One region of the Methylobacterium sp. Gmos3 genome, then DNA from elsewhere that is predicted to be linked to it. Evidence: predicted binding sites of a transcription regulator. Region 1 holds the regulator's gene; the other holds the start of a gene.
The links. The regulator LexA, encoded in region 1, represses DNA repair genes until DNA is damaged. The targets are predictions, from matches to a motif close to TGTTCNNNNTGTGTTCNG.
Positions count from the first base shown of each region.

Region 1 (10,080 bases):
CACCGCGGAGTACTCGCACCGGTTCTGAGGACGTGAGGCCGGCGACGGAAGCTCGTCGCCGGTCTTTCCAGAGCGGTTCCCGGGGAACGCAGTCAGGCCGGGTCTCCCCTATTCGCAAGCGAAGCAGGGCAATGCAGGTATCCGTCCCATTTGGGCGGGGTCCGGTGTCCTGGCGTTCTTCTCTGCACTTGTGAGAGCGGTGATGCTGGCGGCGTGAAAACTGATCGACGAAGTCGAATCCCGGTCCGGATTCAGGGATACGCCAGCAGCTTCGGATTTGAAGTTCGCGTTGCATCTTGAATGGAAGACAATTCAAGATTGTATAGTTTCTCTGAATATCGGGATAAACCTGCGGCGGTATACCGATTTCGACGAAATTTCTGCAGCGGGGGGTTTCCATTACCCAGGCAATTGGGGAAATGCTCTTGTTATGCGGTCGGGCGAACCCTGTGAGGTGTCGATCCTTGGGTGCCGACCCACTGCAGGTCGCGAGCGGTCGCCAGTATTCCAAGGTGGAAGACGTTCGATATGATGGTTTGGACGATGAAGCGCGCAATGCGTGCGACGGCGCGGGGAATGGCTGTCGGGGTGAGCCTTTCAGCCGCGATCGGGGCTGGCCCGTCGCTGGCGGCTCCTGATGCGCCTGCGGCCGCGAAGGCCAATCAGGGCGCCGTTCCGAACCTCGGCGGGACCGGGGAGGCTGGCGATCCGCAGGTGACCACGGCCACCTATCAGGATTGGCTGGTGCGCTGCGTGACCCCGCCCAACGCGGCCAAGATCTGCGAAGCGACCCAGACGATCCAGGTGCAGGGGCAGAACGGTCAACCGGGAGGCCTGATCGCGATCATGGCCATCGGCCGCCTCGCGGCCGATGGCCCTCTCCGCGTGGCCGTCCAATTGCCGGCCGGGGTCTGGCTGCCCGCTGGTGCGAAGGTCCAGGCGGGAGAGAAAGCGAAGGCCGTTCCCCTCGAGTTCAAGCGGTGCGGCTCGGGCTGTTTCGCGGAGGTCGAGGCTGACAAGGATTTCGAGCTCGCCCTGCGGACCGCGACCGGAACCGGCACCCTGAGCTTCGAGGATGGCGCCCGCCGCACCGTGAACGTGCCTTTCTCCTTCCGGGGATTTTCGGCCGCCCTCGACGCAGCCATCAAGCCCCGCTGACGCCAGCGACGACGGGTTCGGCCCCCAGCCCGCTCGTTCCGTTCAGGGCCAGGACGCCCCCGATCCTGAGCCGAGAGGCGGGGGGCTGAAGACCGCGCGCCTCCTCCCGCTGCCGGATTGCGGCTTCTGGAAGCTCTCCATCCAGGTCCGGCGGGATGCTGGACTGACGTCCTTCACATCTGAGAACGAACCGATGGCCAACTCCGCAACCACCAATTCGCCCGCGTCTCAGGTGCCGCCGCTGTTCTACGGCAAGCCGGACGTGGTCCGATTCCCGGAGCATCGTACGCTCGGGGTTCGGCGCGAAGGGCATTTCGGCTTCGCGGCCGAAGCCGTTGCGATTCCCCTCACCGTGGCAGAATTCGCCGCGGCGGGGCGCGTCATGCCGATCGTCTTCGCCCAAGCCGAGGATGCTCTGCCCCTGGCCTTGAGCGGGCTGTCAGCGGGGCGCAACCTGCTCATCGACAAGGCGGGCGTGTGGCGTCCCGGCCTCTACATCCCGGCCTATCTGCGGCGCTATCCGTTCATCGCCGTGCAGGCGGGTGACGGGCCGGCGATGCTCGGCGTCGATACGACCAGTTCGCTGATCGTCCCGGAGGCCGATGGCGAGACGACGGACCGGCTGTTCGACGAGGCCGGCGCGCCGACGCCCCGGGCTCAGGCGGCGATGGCATTGAGCAAGGCCTATGCAGCCGAGTACGAAGCCACCCGCAGTTTCTCGGCCGCCTTGCTGGAACACCGCCTGCTGGTGCCCCGTTCGGCCGAACTGCGGCTGACGACATCCGCCGTCACGGCGACCGGTGAGATCCCCCCGGTGAGTTCCACGCTGACGGGCTTCCAGCTGGTCGATGAAGCGGCGTTCCGCGCCCTTCCGGCCGACGTGGTGGCCGAATTCCACGCTCGCGGTTGGTTGGGGGCGATCGTGCTCCACCTCGCCTCGCAACTCAGCTGGCAGACGCTCCTCGATGCGCAAGCCGAGGAACAGCCCCCGGCGGAGGCCACTGCCGCCTAAGACCAGGCGTCGCGCCGGTGCCGGTCCGGTGCGTGTGTCGTCGCTCCCTGGCGGCGGCGATGCGAACTTGGCGCGGCTTGCGCGGGGTCGAGCTCGTCGTCTCGGCCCCCATCGCCACCGCATTGGCCCAGGACGACGCGGAGGCGGCCCGCCAGCCATGGCGACGGGCGGCCGATCAAACTCCGGCCCGAGATGCCAAGGCTCGCGACCCTGATGGACACGGCCGAGCCCGCCGTGCTGGCCTGCCTGGGCGTCCCGGCCAAAGCCGGTGATCGTGGTGGCTCTCGGCGAGCGACACCACGCTAGTGGACACGACCCGCTCAAGCTCCTGCCGTGACCTATGAGAGCGGCTCGGACGGTCCGATAGCGTTCGGGTGAGCCGGCATCGCCCTACGAACCGACGCAAGGCCAAGCTTGTCTCTTGCGGAACACTTGCGGAACGCTTAACGTGTTCGCGATTTGTTTCCGTGCGACCGCCGCCACTTTGCGAGACCCGAACGATGCTCACGCGCAAGCAGCTGGACCTCCTGCGCTTCATCCAGCAGCGGATGCAGGAATGCGGCGTGCCGCCGTCCTTCGATGAGATGAAGGATGCCCTCGATCTGAAGTCGAAATCCGGCATTCACCGCCTCATCACCGCCCTGGAAGAGCGCGGCTTCCTGCGCCGCCTGCCGAACCGGGCGCGGGCCATCGAGGTGATTCGCCTGCCCGACGCTCTGGGGCGCGGGCCGGAGGCGGCCGAGGCGGCGGCGGCTGCGGCGCCCGAGCCCCGGCGCTTCACCCCGAGCGTCGTCGAGGGCGGGCTCGCCAAGCTGCCGCCGGCCGCGACGCCTCAGCCTCGGGCCTATGAGGAGTTCCGGGGCGTCGCGATCCCGGTCATGGGGCGCATCGCGGCGGGCACGCCCATCGCGGCGATCCAGAGCCAGAGCCACACCGTCACCATGTCGCCGGACTTCCTGGCCGGCGGCGAGCATTACGCTCTTGAGGTGCGCGGCGACTCGATGGTCGATGCCGGCATCCTCGATGGCGACCTCGTCGTCATCCGCAAGCAGGAAACCGCCAATACCGGCGACATCATCGTCGCCCTGATCGACGACGAGGAGGCGACCCTCAAGCGCCTGCGTCGGCGCGGCTCCTCCATCGCCCTCGAAGCGGCGAACCCGGCCTACGAGACCCGCGTCCTCGGCCCCGACCGGGTGCGGATCCAGGGTCGCCTCGTGAGCCTCGTCCGCCGCTACTGATCCGAAGGGGGCTCCGGCTCCCGGCCCGAACGCCATGGCGGCGCACGGCTCGCCGCGTGGGCATAGGTTGGAACCAGGGCGTCGCCGTCCAGCCTCACCGAGACGGCGCCCCCCTCCGCGAGGCGTCGCCGGTCGATGACCAGCGGCGCCGCGCAGTCCGGCGGTGCCCGCAGCGCGGTGACGATGAGGGCGGCGCGGGCGCAATCCTCCGGGAAGGCGCGCCTGTCCTTCACCAGGGCGACGGCCCGGCCATCCGGCAGGCGGGCGGTGCAGCCGAGACGGTCGCAGCGGCCCGGCGGGGGCGCGGCCAGGAGGTCGCCGGCCCGCCGGCCGTCGCCATCGGCCTTCAGCCATTGTTCCAGCACGAAGGCGGGCGGCTTGCCGAGCACCACGAGGCGCCCGTCGGCCCCGCGCAGGGCCGCGCCCGCGCCTTGGCGGTCGATGTAGAGATCCTGCCGGTGCGGCAGGGCCGCGAAGGCCAGGCCCGCCAGGGCCGGCAGCAGGGCGAGGCGGCGCAGGTTCGAGATGGGAAGCGTCGCGATGAGGAGCGCCGCCGCGAGCAGGAGCAGGGCTCCCGTGCCGAAGGCCGGCACCACGAGGACGGAGCGGCCGAACCCGGCGATCCATTCCGAGACGGCGAGCATCCCGGCCACCGCCTGCCCCATCACCCACCAGACCGGCCGGTCGAGGGCGAACGGATAGGTGAGCGTGCCGAGGACGGCGCAGGGCATCACCACCAGGGAAACGAGGGGCAGGGTCAGCGCGTTGCCGAGCACGCCGAAGGGCTGCACCGTCTGGAAATGGTAGGTCGCGAACGGGGCGGTCGCGACCTGGGCGACGAGGGTCGTGGCGAGGGTGCCGACGATGCCTCTGGCGACGAGGCCCAGGGTCCGCCCGAGGCGTCCCGCGCCGGGCGTGAGGAACAGCCGCCCATCGATGAGCCGGGCGCAGGCGACGAGGCCCGCCACTGCGCCGAAGGACATCTGGAAGCTGGGTCCGAGCAGGGCCTCGGGCTCCCGCGCGAGGCCGACGAGGGCGGCGAGGGCGAGATTGCGCATCGAGAGCGCCGGCCGGTCCACGAGGATCGCACCGAGCATGATCAGCGTCATCAGCAGGCTGCGCTCCGCGGCGATGTCCCAGCCGGAGAAGGCGCAATAGGCGGTGGCGCCCGCCATGGCCGCCCCCGCCGCGATCTTCTTGATCGGCCAGAACAGGGCGCAATGGGGCACGAGGGCGAGGACCGCCCGGATCAGCCAGAAGACGACCCCCGCCGCCAGCACCATGTGCAGGCCGGAGATCGAGACGACGTGGTAGATGCCGGCCGCGCGCAGGGCATCGTTGGCTTGCGGACCGATCAGCCCCCGCTTGCCGGTGACGAGCGCGGCGGCGACGGCGCCGGGCTGGCCGCCGAAGCTGCCGGCGATCCGGCGGGTCAGGGCGTTGCGGGCCTCGTCGAGGGCGGCGGCGAAGCGGAGCGAGGGAGGCAGGTCCGGCGTCGGCGCGACCGTGATCGGCCCGACCAGGGAGCCCACCGCGCCGATCCCCTGGAAGTAGGCGTCGCGGGCGAAATCGTAGCCCCCCGGCCGGGCCGCCTCCGGTGGGGGCAGGAGCCGCGCCGTGGCGCTCACGGTGTCGCCCGGCCTGAGCGGCGGCGCCTTGCGGAACGACACCCGCACCCGGCGCGGGCGCGCCTCGGGCGGCAGGGCGCCGAAGCTCTCGACGCGCACGATGAGCCGCGCGCCCTCCTCGCGCTCGTCCAAGCCCTCAATCACCCCGGTGAGCGGCGCGACCATGGTCCGCGTGAGGATCGGCGCGGCCACGCTCTCGACCCGCCATGCGGCAGCGGCGAAGCCGAGGCAGGCGAACCCGAGGGCGAGCGCCAGGGCCATCGCCCCGGGCCGCGCTCCGAGCCGGGCGGCGAGGAGGAGGCAGGCCGCCCCGGCCAGGAGAGGCGCGGGCAGAAAGGGCCGCCCATCGGCGGCGGCGAAGAAGACGAGGATGCCGATGCCGAACGCGACGGCGAGCCAGGGAAACAGCCGCCGCTGCCCGGCCTCGAGGGCGAGGGCGTGCAGGAAGCGCCCGCGCAGGGCGCCGAGCGCAAGGTCGGGGATGCGGAGGCGAGTGGTCGCCCCCGCCGCCATCCCCGCCCCGATCCGCTGCATCCATTCCGCCCGCGACTCGCGCCCACGATGCCGCAGGCGCCCGCCCGTTGCTTAGCGCGCGCGGTGGGCCGGGCGACAGTCTCGGGGTGGGATTGGGGTGATCTCACCCCCAGGCACTTGACCCGGCGGGCGGAGCAATGCCCTGTCGCCGTCAGCGGAACGCGCCGACGCGACGACGGGCAGGGATCGAACTTGCGTCGCCGCGCTTTCCACCGCAATCCGGTCCCGGCCGCCGCCGGCCGCCCCCGCCAGTCCGAAAACCAAAGATGTCGTCTCCCGTCGTCACGCGCTTCGCCCCCTCGCCCACCGGCTTCCTCCATATCGGCGGGGCGCGCACAGCCCTGTTCAACTGGCTCTATGCCCGCCACCACGGCGGGCGGATGCTGCTGCGCATCGAGGATACCGACCGGGAACGCTCCACCAAGGCGGCCATCGACGCGATCCTCGAAGGGCTGAGGTGGCTCGGCCTGGAGTGGGACGGCGACGTCGTGTTCCAGTTCGCCCGCGCCGAGCGCCATCGGCAGGTGGTGGACGGGCTGCTCGCCGCCGGCCGCGCCTATCGCTGCTACGCCTCGCAGGACGAGCTGACCCAGATGCGCGAGCAGGCCCGCGCCGAGGGCAAGCCGCTGCGCTACGATGGGCGCTGGCGCGACCGCGATCCCTCCGAGGCGCCGGAGGGCGTGAAGCCGGTGATCCGCCTGCGGGCTCCGCTGGAGGGCGAGACCGTGGTGGACGATGCGGTGCAGGGCCGCGTCACCTGGGCGAACCGCGACCTCGACGACCTCGTGCTCCTGCGCTCGGACGGAACGCCGACCTACATGCTCGCCGTGGTGGTGGACGACCACGACATGGGCGTCACGCAGATCATCCGCGGCGACGACCACCTCACCAACGCCGCCCGCCAGAGCCAGATCTTCTCGGCGCTGGGCTGGGAGGTGCCGAGGATGGCGCATATCCCGCTGATCCACGGGGCGGACGGGGCGAAGCTCTCGAAGCGCCACGGGGCGCTCGGCGTCGAGGCCTATCGCGACCTCGGCTACCTGCCCTCCGCCCTGCGCAACTATCTGGTCCGGCTCGGCTGGAGCCACGGCGACCAGGAAGTCTTCTCGACGCAGGAGATGATCCAGGCCTTCGATCTCGGCGCGGTCGGCCGCTCGGCCTCGCGGTTCGATTTCGTGAAGCTCGCGAATCTCAACGGCCTCTACATCCGCACCAGCACCGACGCCGACCTCGTGGCGGCGATCGAGGCGATCCTGCCCCAGGTCGGCCCGGAGCGCGGCATCCCCGTGCCCCTGCCCGACGACCTGCGGGACAAGCTCACCCTCGCCATGCCCGGCCTGAAGGAGCGCGCCAAGACGCTGATCGAACTCCTCGACAGCGCCTATTACCTCACCGCCGCCCGGCCGCTGGTGCCCGACGACAAGGCCAAGGCCCTGCTCTCGGACGAGGGCCGCGCCCGCATCGCGGCGGTGCTGCCGGCGCTGGAGGCCCTGCCCGATTGGAGCGCGGCGGCGACCGAGGGTGCGGTGCGCCAGCATGCCGAGGCGACCGGCTGCAAGCTCGGGCAGGTGGCGCAACCTCTGCGTGCGGCGCTCACCGGTCGCACCACATCCCCTCCCCTGTTCGACGTGATGGCCGTGCTGGGCCGGACCGAGTGCCTGGCCCGCCTGGGGGACCAGATTCCGCAGGGCTGAATCGGCCCGGTTTTCGCATTGCGGGCGGCAGGCTTTGTCACCCGGCCCGTTGCCGCTGCACTGCCGTTCGGCTAACCGAGGGTTCTGTGAGCAACCGCAACAAAAGCGGTGCGCTCTCGGGTCCGGGGGCGCCTCGGGGGAGCAGAACCGGTCTCGTCACGTCCCATCAGAAGGGTCCACGTCCCATGAGCGGCACCAGCACCATCACCGTGGACGGAAAGCAGATCGACTTGCCGGTGAAATCCGGCACGATCGGGCCGGATGTCGTCGATATCAGCAAGCTCTACGCGCAGACGGGGGCCTTCACCTTCGATCCGGGCTTCACCTCCACCGCCTCCTGCGAATCGAAGATCACCTACATCGACGGCGACGAGGGCGTGCTGCTCTATCGCGGCTACCCGATCGAGCAATTGGCCGAACAGGGCGATTTCCTCGAGACCTGCTACCTGATGCTGTTCGGCGCCCTGCCGACCGAGGCGCAGAAGGCCGATTTCGATTACCGCGTCACGCGCCACACGATGGTGCACGACCAGATGAACCGGTTCTTCACCGGCTTCCGCCGCGACGCACACCCGATGGCGGTGATGGTCGCCTCGGTCGGTGCCCTCTCGGCCTTCTACCACGACTCGACCGACATCACCGACGAAAACCAGCGGATGATCGCGTCGATCCGCATGATCGCCAAGATGCCGACCCTCGCGGCGATGGCCTACAAGTATTCGATCGGCCAGCCCTTCGTTTATCCCAAGAACGACCTCGATTACACCTCGAACTTCCTGCGTATGTGCTACGCCGTGCCGTGCGAGGAGTATCAGGTCAATCCGATCTTCGCCAAGGCGCTGGACAAGATCTTCATCCTGCACGCCGATCACGAGCAGAACGCCTCGACCTCGACGGTGCGTCTGGCGGGCTCCTCGGGCGCCAACCCCTTCGCCTGCATCGCGGCCGGCATCGCCTGCCTGTGGGGTCCCGCCCATGGCGGCGCCAACGAGGCGGCGCTGAAGATGCTGATGGAGATCGGCAAGCCGGAGAACGTCGGCAAGTACGTCGCCAAGGCCAAGGACAAGAACGATCCGTTCCGCCTGATGGGCTTCGGCCACCGCGTCTACAAGAATTACGACCCGCGCGCCCGCCTGATGCAGAAGGTGACGCACGAGGTCCTGAAGGAACTCGGCCACCAGGACGATCCGCTGCTCGAAGTCGCCATGCAGCTCGAGCAGATCGCCCTCAAGGACGAGTACTTCATCGAGAAGAAGCTCTACCCGAACATCGATTTCTACTCGGGCATCACCCTGAAGGCGATGGGCTTCCCGACCGACATGTTCACGGTGCTGTTCGCCGTGGCGCGCACGGTGGGCTGGATCGCCCAGTGGGCCGAGATGATCGAGGACCCGCAGCAGAAGATCGGCCGTCCGCGCCAGCTCTATGTCGGCCCGGACAAGCGCGACTACGTGCCGATCAACTCGCGCGGCTGAGGCCGGCGTGATCGTCTGACGGAAGGCGGCCTTCGGGCCGCCTTTCTCGTTTCGGAGGCCTCCCTCCCGTGATCGTCACCCTCCCCGTCCGGCAGCCCTACGATTGGGCGGGCCTGCGCGCCTTCCTCGCGGCGCGGGCGATTCCCGGCGTCGAGCGCGCCGACGTGGGCGGTCCCTATGCCCGCACGGTTCGCCTCGGCGGTCGGGCCGGCACCGTGACGGTGGCGCCCGGTGGGGACGGGCTCGTGGCGACCCTCACCGGCCTCGACCCGTCCGCCGGTTCGGACGTCGCGGCACGGCTGCGCCGCCTGTTCGATTGCGAGGCCGACCCCGCTGCCATCGGCGCCTGCCTCTCGCGCGATTCGCGTCTCGCGCCCCTCGTCGCCGCGCGGCCGGGGCTGCGCCTGCCGGGCGCCTGGGACCCGTTCGAAACCGGATGCCGGGCGATCCTCGGCCAGCAGGTGTCGGTGGCCGCCGCGCGACGCCTCGCCGGGCGCCTCGCGGAGGCGTTCGGGACGCCCGTGCCGGCCATCGGCACACTCAACCGGCTGTTCCCGGCCCCGGAGGATCTGGTGGAGGCGGATGTCGCCCTGGTCCTCAACATGCCCCGCGCCCGGGGCGCGGCGATCCGGGCGCTCGCGGCGGCCGTTCTGGCCGATCCCGCCCTGTTCGCCCCGGCCTCGAGCCTGGAGGACGCGGTGGCGCGCTTCACCGCCATCCGGGGCATCGGCCCCTGGACGGCGCAGTACATCGCCATGCGCGCGCTCAAGCTGCCGGATGCCCTGCCGGTGGGCGATGTCGGGCTGTTGCGGGCCCTCGACCGGGGCACCGGCCGCCCGAGCCCGGCCGAACTCGTCGCCCATGCCGAGGCCTGGCGACCCTACCGGGGCTATGCCGCGCAACACCTCTGGGCGGCCGACGAAGCACCCCGCCACGACTGAATTGGTGGGGCATCCTGCCTGTCCCGGCCGAATAATGTTTGGCCGTTCGAGAAACGGATTTTGAATGCGCGAAGGCTCTGCTCTGCGGAGCGGCGTCGTTCCTGTGAGAAGCCGGCTTTCTCAGACTTTCGGCCCACTTGGAGGCTCTTCGCAACGCAGCTATAGCCGGAAGCCGAAGAACCGCGGCACTGCATAAGACCGCGTGTGAGCGAGGAGATCGACATGGCGGCGAGCGCTGCGGTCCAGGAAGCGGGTCGCGAGGTCAAGGACCTGTACGAGATGGGGGAAATCCCCCCGCTCGGTCACGTGCCGGCCAAGATGTACGCCTGGGCGATCCGGCGCGAGCGCCACGGGCCGCCGGAGCAGTCGCACCAGCTCGAAGTCCTGCCGGTGTGGG
Region 1 covers NZ_JBWJYL010000001.1:319,255-329,334, reverse strand. Annotated here, with positions in the region: gene ACS5Q7_RS01660 (autotransporter-associated beta strand repeat-containing protein) at 1-28, shown strand, start outside; gene ACS5Q7_RS01655 (invasion associated locus B family protein) at 469-1,158, shown strand; gene ACS5Q7_RS01650 (SapC family protein) at 1,352-2,170, shown strand; partial or broken gene ACS5Q7_RS01645 (IS256 family transposase) at 2,266-2,428, shown strand; gene lexA (transcriptional repressor LexA) at 2,671-3,411, shown strand; gene ACS5Q7_RS01635 (ComEC/Rec2 family competence protein) at 3,405-5,573, opposite strand; gene gltX (glutamate--tRNA ligase) at 5,840-7,267, shown strand; gene gltA (citrate synthase) at 7,453-8,742, shown strand; gene ACS5Q7_RS01620 (DNA-3-methyladenine glycosylase family protein) at 8,811-9,683, shown strand; gene ccrA (crotonyl-CoA carboxylase/reductase) at 9,906-10,080, shown strand, end outside.

Region 2 (10,080 bases), on a different contig from region 1:
CGGCAGCCCTACCCGCTGCCGGTCTCCCTCTCGATCGGTGACAAGGTGTTGATCGAGGGAACGGGTGCCTACACCACGACTTATGCGGCCGTCGCCTTCAACGGCTTCCCGCCGCTCCAGCAGATCGTGATCTGAGGGGGAGTCCTGAGGGCGTCACGCCCTTGGGTGGGGTCTCGGGGCGAAGCCCTGAGGCTCCTTGCAGGGCGCCGCCCTGCACCCGCGAAAGGACACGTCCTTTCGAAACCCTATTCCGTCACCTGGGTCGACCCTGGGAGGGCACGCTTGTGATCGAGATCCGCTCGGAATTCCCCCACGACGTGCCGGCGCGCGAGCGCCTTCTCGACGCCTGCTTCCCCGGCAACCGCCGCGCCAAGACCTCCGAGCGCCTGCGCGAGGGGCGTCTGCCCGCGCGCGGCCTCGCCTTCGCCGCGACGCGCCGGGGCCGGCTCGTCGGCACCCTGCGCCTGTGGCACGTCGAGGCCGGGCTGGGCCGGGCCGCCTTGCTGCTCGGGCCGCTCGCCGTCGATCCGGCGATCCAGGGCCAGGGGCTCGGCTCGGTGATGATGCAGGCGGCCATCGGCCGGGCCGAGGCGCTGGGCCACGGGGCGATCCTGCTCATGGGCGATGCGCCCTACTATGCCCGCTTCGGCTTCCGCGGCGACCTCGCCGCCGGCCTCGCCATGCCCGGCCCGTTCGAGCGCGACCGCTTCCTCGGGCTGGAACTGCGCGAGGGCGCGTTGAGCGGGGCCGAGGGCGTCCTTCGGGCGACCGGCCTGCCCGAGCCGATGGCGGTGCCGGCCGCCGGAGCGGCCGCGCGACGACACGCGGCCTAACCCTTCGTTCGGGTCCGTCCCATATCTCCCGTCACGACCGGGAGAGCCCTGACCGATGGCCGATGTTTCCGAAGCCCGCCGCTTCATCCCCCTGGGGATCGCGGTGCTCACCGTCTCCGACACGCGCAAGCCCGAGGACGACCGCTCGGGCGACACCCTGGTCGGGCGCCTGACCGAGGCCGGGCACCGCCTCGCCGGCCGGGCCATCGTCCCCGACGAGGTGGCGCGCATCCGGGGGCAGGTGGAGGCGTGGCTCGCCGATCCGGCGGTGGACGTGGTGCTCACTACCGGCGGCACGGGCTTCACCGGCCGCGACGTCACGCCGGAGGCCCTGGAGCCTCTGTTCGAGAAGCGCATGGACGGCTTCTCGGCGGTGTTCCACCGGATCTCCTACGACAAGATCGGCACCTCGACCCTGCAATCGCGGGCGACCGCCGGGGTGGCGAAATCGACCTACGTCTTCGTGCTGCCGGGCTCCCCCGGCGCCTGCCGGGACGCCTGGGACGGCATCCTCGGCCAGCAGCTCGACTACCGGCATCGACCCTGCAACTTCGTCGAGATCATGCCCCGGCTGGATGAGCACTTGCGGCGGGGGTGAGTCCACCCACGCCGTCATTGCGAGCGTAAGCGAAGCAATCCAGCCGGCTCCGCCTCGCAATGACGGGGGAGGGCGGTTACGCCGTCGTCCCGTTCTTCTTCCGCAGCACCGAGTGCTTCCGTCCGTAGAAGAAGTAGATCACGAGGCCGACCGCCATCCAGATGACGAGGCGCAGCCACGTGTCGAGGGGCAGGCCCGCCATCAGCAGCAGGCAGAACAGGATGCCGAGGATCGGCACCAGCGGCACGGCGGGCACGCGGAACGGGCGCTTCATCCGCTTCTCGGTGCGGCGCAGGTGGATCACCGCCCCGCAGACGAGGCAGAAGGCGGCCAGCGTTCCGATGCTCACCATCTCGCCGAGGATGTTGATCGGCACGAGCGCCGCCACCAGGGCGACGCAGGTGCCGATCAGCGCCTGGCTGCGGTAGGGCGTCTGGTAGGTCGGGTGGACGTGGGAGAACATCTTCGGCAGCAACCCGTCCGAGGCCATCGTGTAGAAGATCCGGCTCTGGCCGTAGAGCAGCACGAGGATCACCGTGGTGAGCCCGGTGAGCGCGCCGAGCTTGATCAGCGCCCCGAACCAGCCAATGCCGATCACGTCGACGCCCTTGGCGATCGGGTCCGGCACGTTCAGCTCCTTGTAGGGGACGAGGCCGGTGAGCACCGCCGCCACCAGCACGTAGAGGATCGTGCACACGGCCAGCGAGCCGAGGATGCCGATGGGCATGTCCTTCTGCGGGCGCTTGGCCTCCTGCGCCGCCGTCGAGACCGCGTCGAAGCCGATGAAGGCGAAGAACACCACGCCCGCGCCGCGCAGGATGCCGCTGTAGCCGTATTGGCCGAAGGTGCCGTCGTTCGGCGGGATCAGGGGGGACCAGTTCGCACTGTTCGTGTAGCGCCAACCGAGCCCGATGAAGGCGAGAACCACAGCGAGCTTGATGACCACCATCACGTTGTTGAGCTTGGCCGATTCCTTGGTGCCGCGCATCAGCAGCAGGGTCAGCACCGCCACGATCAGCACGGCGGGCAGGTTGAACAGGGCGGTGCCGCCGCCCTCGATGGCGGTGCCCGGCGCGTGGGCGATCTGGGCCGGAATGACGATCCCGACATCCTTGAGGATGCTCGTGACGTAGCCCGACCAGCCGACCGCCACGGTGGCCGCGCCCATCGCGTATTCGAGGATCAGGTCCCAGCCGATCAGCCACGCGAAGAATTCGCCGAGCGTCGCGTAGGTATAGGTGTAGCTCGACCCCGCCACGGGGATCAGCGCCGCCATCTCGGAATAGCACAGGCCGACGAAGGCGCAGGCGATGCCGCCCAGCACGAAGGAGAGCATGATGCCCGGCCCGGCATATTGCGCGGCGGCGGTGCCGGTCAGCACGAAGATGCCCGCGCCGATGATGGCACCGATGCCCATCGCCATGATCGAGAGCGGCCCCAGGGTCCGCGAGAGGGATTGTTCCTCCGCTTCCCCGCCCGAGACGATGTCGTCGACCGACTTGCGCGCCATCAGGCCGGAGGCATCCATCCAAGTCTTCCCGTCGCGGCTCCGCCAGGGCGGCGGCTTATCGTTGCCGGCAACTGAGCAAGTTTCCGGCCGTTCCGCCAGGGATGCAGCTTGCAATTACATTGGATGAGCTTTCGCCGCGTCGAGGTTGTATCTCAGGAACGGTCGATCCGGCCGTTGAGGGCGCGGATACGCAGCCGCCCGGTCCGGCCGGAGCGGCCGAGAAGGTCCTCCTTCCGCACCACGTCGCCGGCCCTGACGCCGCGCGCGCCGATGACTCCCTCGACGCGGGCGAGGAGGCGGGTGCGCAGCGGCGCGGCCCGCTGAAGGCGGCCGATGCCGATCTCCGGCTTCGCCATGCCGACGAAGCGGTCGAGGGTGCGGATCCAGCCCTCGGCTGGCACGTCCCCCGCCTCCAGGCACAGGATCCAATCGCGCCGGGCCAGCGCCGCCCCCGCCGCGAAGGGCGCCCCGCCGGCATGGGTGACGAGCACCGCGCCGGTCGCCTCGGCGACGGTGGCCACCGCCGGGGCCTCGCGGGGCACGACGATGATGGCGTCGCCCACGAGTCCGCCCGCCACGCCGGACACGAGCACGCTGAGGGTGTCGGCCAGCCGGTCGATCGCGTCCGGATCGGCCGGATCGTCCAGGAGGGTCACGGCGGAGAGCATGCGGCGCGCATACCCGATTCTGCACGCGGGACAACGCCCCTTCCGCATCAGGGAGTTCAAGTCTCTCGCATTGCCCGCATTTTCGGCAGACCGAGCGGAATGTTCGTGTTACGTTCCGGCCGAGGAGCGAGCCCCATGCGCCACGACCCGCCCCCCGCCCTGCGCCTGTCGGGAAGCACCACGCCGCCCGAGGGACGGAGAGGGCGCGGCGCCACGGCGAACCCGACCGGCCGCTTCGAGCCCGCCGGGCGGGAGGCCTTCGACGATGGCTGGGAGCGCGAGGCGCCCGCGCCCCTGCGGACGGACGTCCGGCCCGAGCGGGCGGCCTCGATCATCGCCCGCAACACCTCGCCGGACATCCCCTTCGACCGGTCGATCAACCCGTACCGGGGCTGCGAGCACGGCTGCATCTACTGCTATGCGCGGCCGACCCATGCCTATCTCGGGCTCTCGCCGGGGCTCGATTTCGAATCGCGGCTGTTCACCAAGCCCGACGCGGCGCGATTGCTGCGGCGGGAACTGGCGGCGCCGGGCTATCGGCCGGAGACCATCGCGCTGGGCACCGCCACCGACCCGTACCAGCCCATCGAGCGGGAGCAGCGCCTGACCCGCGCCGTGCTGGAGGTGCTGGACGAAGCCCGCCATCCGGTGAGCGTCACCACCAAGTCGGACCTGATCCTGCGCGATCTCGACCTGCTGGCGCGGATGGCCGCGCGCGACCTCGCCCTCGTCGCGATCTCGCTGCCGACCCTCGATCCGGTCCTGTCCCGCCGCCTCGATCCCCGTGCGCCCCGCCCGGAGAAGCGTCTCGCGGCCATGCGCGCCCTGGCGATGGCGGGGGTGCCGGTGATGGTCAATGTCTCGCCGATCATCCCCGGCCTCACCGATCACGAGATCGAATCGCTGCTGGAGGCCGCCCGCGCCCATGGGGCGAGCCGCATCGGCCACGCGCTGCTGCGCCTGCCGCGGGAGGTGAAGGACCTCGTGGCCGATTGGTTCGCGGAGCATTTTCCCGAGCGGAAGGAGCGGGCCTTCGCCCTGCTGCGCCAATCGCGCGGCGGCCAGGAGAACGATTCGCGCTTCGGCCACCGCTTCCGGGGGGAGGGGCCCTATGCCGAGATGGTGGGCCAGCGGGTGCGGCTCGCGGGACGAAGACTCGGTTTCTCGTTCGGGCGCTCAGCCCTGAACACGCAGGATTTCCGGCCGCCGGGGGCGCAGCTCAGCCTGTTCTAGGCGGAGCGGCCCCACCCCCGCGTTCCATCTGACCGGGAAGGACGCGACGGCGCCTCACACCTCACCGTCTTTGCGAGCGTGAGCGAAGCAATCCAGGGGCGGGAGGGCCGCTTCCGACCGTGGCGCGTCCCTGGATTGCTTCGTTCCTCGCAATGACGGAGGGGGCACCTTTCCGGCCAGACGATCGGGACGAGAGAGATGGATGGGCGGAAGGTCGAGCCTATCCGAACGTCTTCGTAAAACTCGTCCGGTGGTGCGGGCTGCGGCCGAGGGTGGCGAGGCCGGCGCGGTGGAGGGCGGTGCCGTAGCCGACGTTGCGCTCCCAGCCATAGCCGGGATGCGTCCGGGCGAGGCGCCGCATGAAGGCATCGCGCATGACCTTCGCGACGATGGAGGCGGCGGCGATCTGCGGCACCAGCCGCTCGCCCCCCACCAGGGCCTTCCCCGCGAAGCCCGGCAGGGCATCCCGCCCGTCGACATAAACCGGCGCGTCGATCCCGAGCTTCGTCACCGCCCGCGCCATGGCGTCGAGGGTGGCGGCGCGGATGTTGATCCTATCGATGAGCGCGGGCGAGCCCGCCGCCAGGGCGACGCGCCCATGCCGGCGGATCAGCGGCGCGAGACGGTTCCGCACCGGCTCGGGCAGCCTCTTGCTGTCGTCCAGGGCGGCGATGAGATCCGATGGAATGGCTGCGGGGTCGAACCACACGGCGGCGACCACCACCGGTCCGCTCAGCGCACCGCGCCCGACCTCGTCGCAGCCGATGACGGTGGGGTAGCTGGCGGCGTGGCGGGGGTCGAAGGGCGGCATGGCGCCCTCCTGGCATCTCCGGGCGTCGGCGTCACGCCGCCTGCGGCTCGGCGAGGCGCCGGGCGAGGAGGATGTTCCCGTAGAATTGCCGGGCGCTCTCGTCCCAGCCCCGGCGCAGGGCCTCGTCGCGGCAGGCGTCGCGGGAGAGGGCCAACGCCCGCAGGCAGGCCGCGCGCAGGTCGTTGTCCAGCACGCCGACCCCGCTCGTGCCGATCACGTCGAGCGGGCCGGGCACGGGGAAGGCGGCCACCGGCAGGCCGCAGGCCAGCGCTTCGAGCAGCACGATGCCGAACGTGTCGGTGAGGCTCGGGAAGACGAAGGCGTCGCAGGCGGCGTAGAGCGCCGCGAGGTCGGCCCCCGTCCGCGTGCCGAGGAAGCGTGCCTGAGGCGCTAGCCCCTGCAACCGCGCCCGGTCCGGCCCGTCGCCCACCACCACCTTGGTGCCCGGCAGGTCGAGGGCGAGAAAGGCGGCCACGTTCTTCTCGATGGCGAGCCGCCCCACGAACAGGAAGAACGGCCGGGGCAGGCCGGCGAGGTCGGCGGGCTCCGGGGTGCCCGGCGCGGCGGGGCGGAACAGGTCGGTGTCGACCCCCCGCGTCCAGCGCATGATCCGGCCGAAGCCCCGCGATTCCAGCTCGGTTTGCAGGCTTCCCGTGCTCACCATCGTGCCGTTCGCGGCGCCGTGGAAGCGGCGCAGATAGGCGTAGGACCACGCCTCCGGCACGGGGGCGCGGGCGGCGAGGTATTCGGGGAAGCGGGTGTGGTAGCTCGTGGTGAAGGGCAGCCTCTGCGCGAGGCAGCGGCGGCGTACCGCGAACCCCACCGGCCCCTCGGTGGCGATGTGGACATGGGTCGGCGCCGCCTCGTCCCAGCGGGCGGCGAGGCGACCCGGCACCGGGCAGGCGAGGCGGATCTCGGGATAGCCCGGCAGGGGCATCGACGGGAACTCGGACGGGCTCAGCACGCTCGCCTTGAAGCCATGGGCGGGCGCGCGCCGCACCATCTGCTCCAGGGAGCGCACCACGCCGTTCACCTGCGGGTGCCATGCGTCGCTGGCGATCAGCAGCCTCAAGCGACCGCTCTCCGGCCCGGCGGCAGGGCCTGCTGCGTCTCGGCCTGCGCCGCCGCCTCCTTGGCGCGCAGGAGCGAGGGATAGTGGATCACCTCGATCCGGCCGTCGTAATGCTCGACGATGCCGGTGCAGGATTCCACCCAATCCCCCGTGTTGAGGTAGCGCAGATCGCCGATGGCGCGGTCGGCCGCGTGGTGGATGTGGCCACAGATCACCCCCTGGGCGCCCCGGCGGCGGGCCTCCTCGGCCAGGATCTCCTCGAACTTGCCGATGAAGCTGACGGCGTTCTTCACCTTCAGCTTGGCCCAGGCCGACAGCGACCAGTAGGACAGGTTCAAGCGGCGGCGGAAGCGGTTGAGGATCGTGTTCAGCCACAGGGCCAGGGTGTAGGCGCCGTCGCCGAGATGGGCGAGCCAGCGCTGGTGGCGCATCACCATGTCGAACTGGTCGCCGTGGATCACGAGGTAGCGGCGCCCGTCCGGCGATTCGTGGATCGCCGTGTCGGCGATCTCGATGCCGCCGAAGGTCGTGCCGACATAGTCGCGCAGGAACTCGTCGTGGTTGCCCGGCAGGTAGACGATATGCGTCCCCTTGCGGACCTTGCGCAGGAGCTTCTGCACCACGTCGTTATGGGCCTGCGGCCAGTACCAGCCGGAGCGGAGCTGCCAGCCGTCGACGATGTCGCCGACGAGATAGATGGTGTCCGCGTCGTAGTCCCTCAGGAAGCCGAGCAGCATCCCCGCCTGGCACCCCCTCGTGCCGAGGTGCAGGTCGGACAGGAACAGCGTGCGGACGCGGATCGGCCTGTCGTCGTCCTCTGCCACTCTTTGGTCTCCCTGCGACATGTGCTGGGATCCAGAGCGCGATTACGTCTCGTTTTGATGACGATGCCTGCGCGTTAGGTCGGAGCGACTGTCGAGAGAAGCTTCGTTCAACCTTCCCGGCAAGAGGTTGCACTGCACGCCAAATTTTTTTGCGGCCCCGTCGAAGATTAATAGGTTTTGCTTTGGAGCGTGACGCTCCCATAATACATGCGATCCGACGGCCCCGGCCGGGCCGCCGGTGGGGCCAGCGCGGAAGGGAAGGCGGCGCGAGATCCGGCGCCGCGAGGATAGGACGGCACATCGGAGGCGACCGGCGCGAGGGTTCAGCGCGCCGCGACGCGAGCGGCACGCGCCGCCTGCCGCTCCGCAGCGCCCAGGGTCCAGGGCGGGCGCCGGCCGCGAGAGCGGGCGGGCCTTCCCGGCAACTCCCCGAAGCCCGACACCCCGACGAGCGCGACACTTCCCGCGCCGGGCCCGATCCCGTGCGCGAAACCAATTCGGAGGAGACATCATGGCCGCAACCCGGCGCCCCGGTCGCAACCACCTCTTCATCCCCGGTCCGACCACGATTCCCGACCGGGTGATCCGGGCGATGTCGGTGCAGTCCGAGGATCACCGCTCGCCGAGCTTCCCCGAGCTCGCCAAGCCGCTCTTCCAGGACGCCAAGATGGTCTACGGCTCCACCGAGGGCACCATCCTGCTGTACCCGTCCTCGGGCACCGGCATCTGGGAATCGGCCCTGACCAACACCCTCTGCCGGGGTGACAAGGTGATCGCGGCCCGCTTCGGCCAGTTCAGCCATCTCTGGGTCGACATGGCCCAGCGCCTCGGCCTCGACGTCATCGTCCAGGACGAGGAGTGGGGCACCGGCGCCGATCCGCAGAAGATCGAGGAGGCCCTGCGCGCCGACAAGGACCACGCCATCAAGGCGGTGATGATCGTCCACAACGAGACGGCCACGGGCGTCACGAGCGACATCGGCGCCGTGCGCAAGGCGATGGACGCCGCCGGCCACCCGGCGCTCCTGTTCGTGGATGGCATCTCCTCCATCGGCTCGCTGCCTTTCAAGATGGACGAGTGGAAGGTCGATTGCGCGGTGGCGGGCTCGCAGAAGGGCTTCATGCTGCCGGCCGGCCTCGGCCTGCTCTGCGTCAGCCAGAAGGCGCTGAAGGTCGCCGAGGGCGGCCAGGGCGGCGCCAACGACCGGCTCGGCCACGTCTACTTCGCCTGGGCCGATCAGCTGAACGCCAACAAGGGCGGCTACTTCCCCTATACTCCGGCCCTGCCGCTCCTCTACGGCCTGCGCGAGGCGCTGGCCGTGATGAAGGAGGAGGGGATGGAGAACATCTATCACCGCCACCACGTGCTCGCCGAGGCGACCCGCCAGGCCGTGGCCGCCTGGGGCCTGAAGACCTGCGCCAAGGAGCCGAAGTGGAACTCCGACACCGTCACGGCCATCGTCGTGCCGGAGGGGACCGATGCGGCCAAGGTGATCAGCCACGCCTATGACCGCTACAACCTCTCCCTCGGCGCCGGCCTGTCCAAGGTCGCGGGCAAGGTGTTCCGCATCGGCCACCTCGGCGATCTCAACGAGCTGTCGCTGCTTGGCGCCATCGCGGGCGCGGAGATGGCGATGATCGATTGCGGCGTGAAGGTCACGCCCGGCTCCGGCGTCGCCGCCGCGTCGAGCTACCTGCGCGAGAATCCGCTGCACAAGGCGTGATCCGTGGCCGGCGGAGGGCTCGCCCCCTCCGCCGGACGCCAATAAGAATGACAATCCAGACAGAGCCGGCAGCCGCCCGGCCGCCGGAGAGGGAGCCGACGACCCATGGCGAAAAAGATCGTGTTTCTCGACCGGGAATCGCTCGATGCGACCCTGAAGCCGTTCAGCTTCGAGCACGAGTATGTCGAGCACGAATCGACCTGGACGCCGGAGGACACGGTCGCCCGCCTGAAGGGCGCCGAGATCGCCCTCATCAACAAGGTGCCGATGCGCGCCGAGGTGCTGAAGCAGCTCCCGGACCTCAAGCTCATCGCGGTGGCCGCCACCGGCACGGACGTGGTGGATAAGGCCCAGGCGAAGGCCCAAGGCATCACCGTCGTCAACATCCGCAACTACGCCTTCAACACCGTGCCTGAGCACGTGGTCGGCCTGATGTTCGCCCTGCGCCGGGCCATCGTGCCCTACGCCAATTCGGTGAAGCGGGGCGATTGGGCGAAGTCTCGCCAGTTCTGCTACTTCGACTACCCGATCTACGACATCGCCGGCTCGACGCTCGGCATCGTCGGCTACGGGGCGCTGGGCAAGTCCATCGCCAAGCGGGCCGAGGCCCTGGGCATGAAGGTCCTGGCCTATGACACCTTCCCGCAGGAGGGCCTGTCCGACTTCGAGACGGTGCTCACCCAGTCCGACGTCATCACCCTGCACGTCCCGCTCACGCCGGAGACGAAGGGCCTGATCGGCGCCGCCGAACTGAAGCGGATGAAGAAGAACGCCATCCTCATCAACACCGCCCGGGGCGGCCTCGTGG
Region 2 covers NZ_JBWJYL010000006.1:39,871-49,950, reverse strand. Annotated here, with positions in the region: gene ACS5Q7_RS13380 (type III PLP-dependent enzyme) at 1-135, shown strand, start outside; gene ACS5Q7_RS13375 (GNAT family N-acetyltransferase) at 285-833, shown strand; gene moaB (molybdenum cofactor biosynthesis protein B) at 889-1,431, shown strand; gene ACS5Q7_RS13365 (amino acid permease) at 1,508-2,959, opposite strand; gene ACS5Q7_RS13360 (hypothetical protein) at 3,094-3,609, opposite strand; gene ACS5Q7_RS13355 (PA0069 family radical SAM protein) at 3,745-4,842, shown strand; gene ACS5Q7_RS13350 (ribonuclease HII) at 5,063-5,653, opposite strand; gene ACS5Q7_RS13345 (glycosyltransferase family 4 protein) at 5,685-6,725, opposite strand; gene ACS5Q7_RS13340 (UDP-2,3-diacylglucosamine diphosphatase) at 6,722-7,570, opposite strand; gene ACS5Q7_RS13335 (aminotransferase class V-fold PLP-dependent enzyme) at 8,061-9,272, shown strand; gene ACS5Q7_RS13330 (D-2-hydroxyacid dehydrogenase) at 9,378-10,080, shown strand, end outside.
Region 2: a site for LexA is predicted at 3,710-3,727, ahead of ACS5Q7_RS13355 (PA0069 family radical SAM protein). Genes of this name have one in related genera too.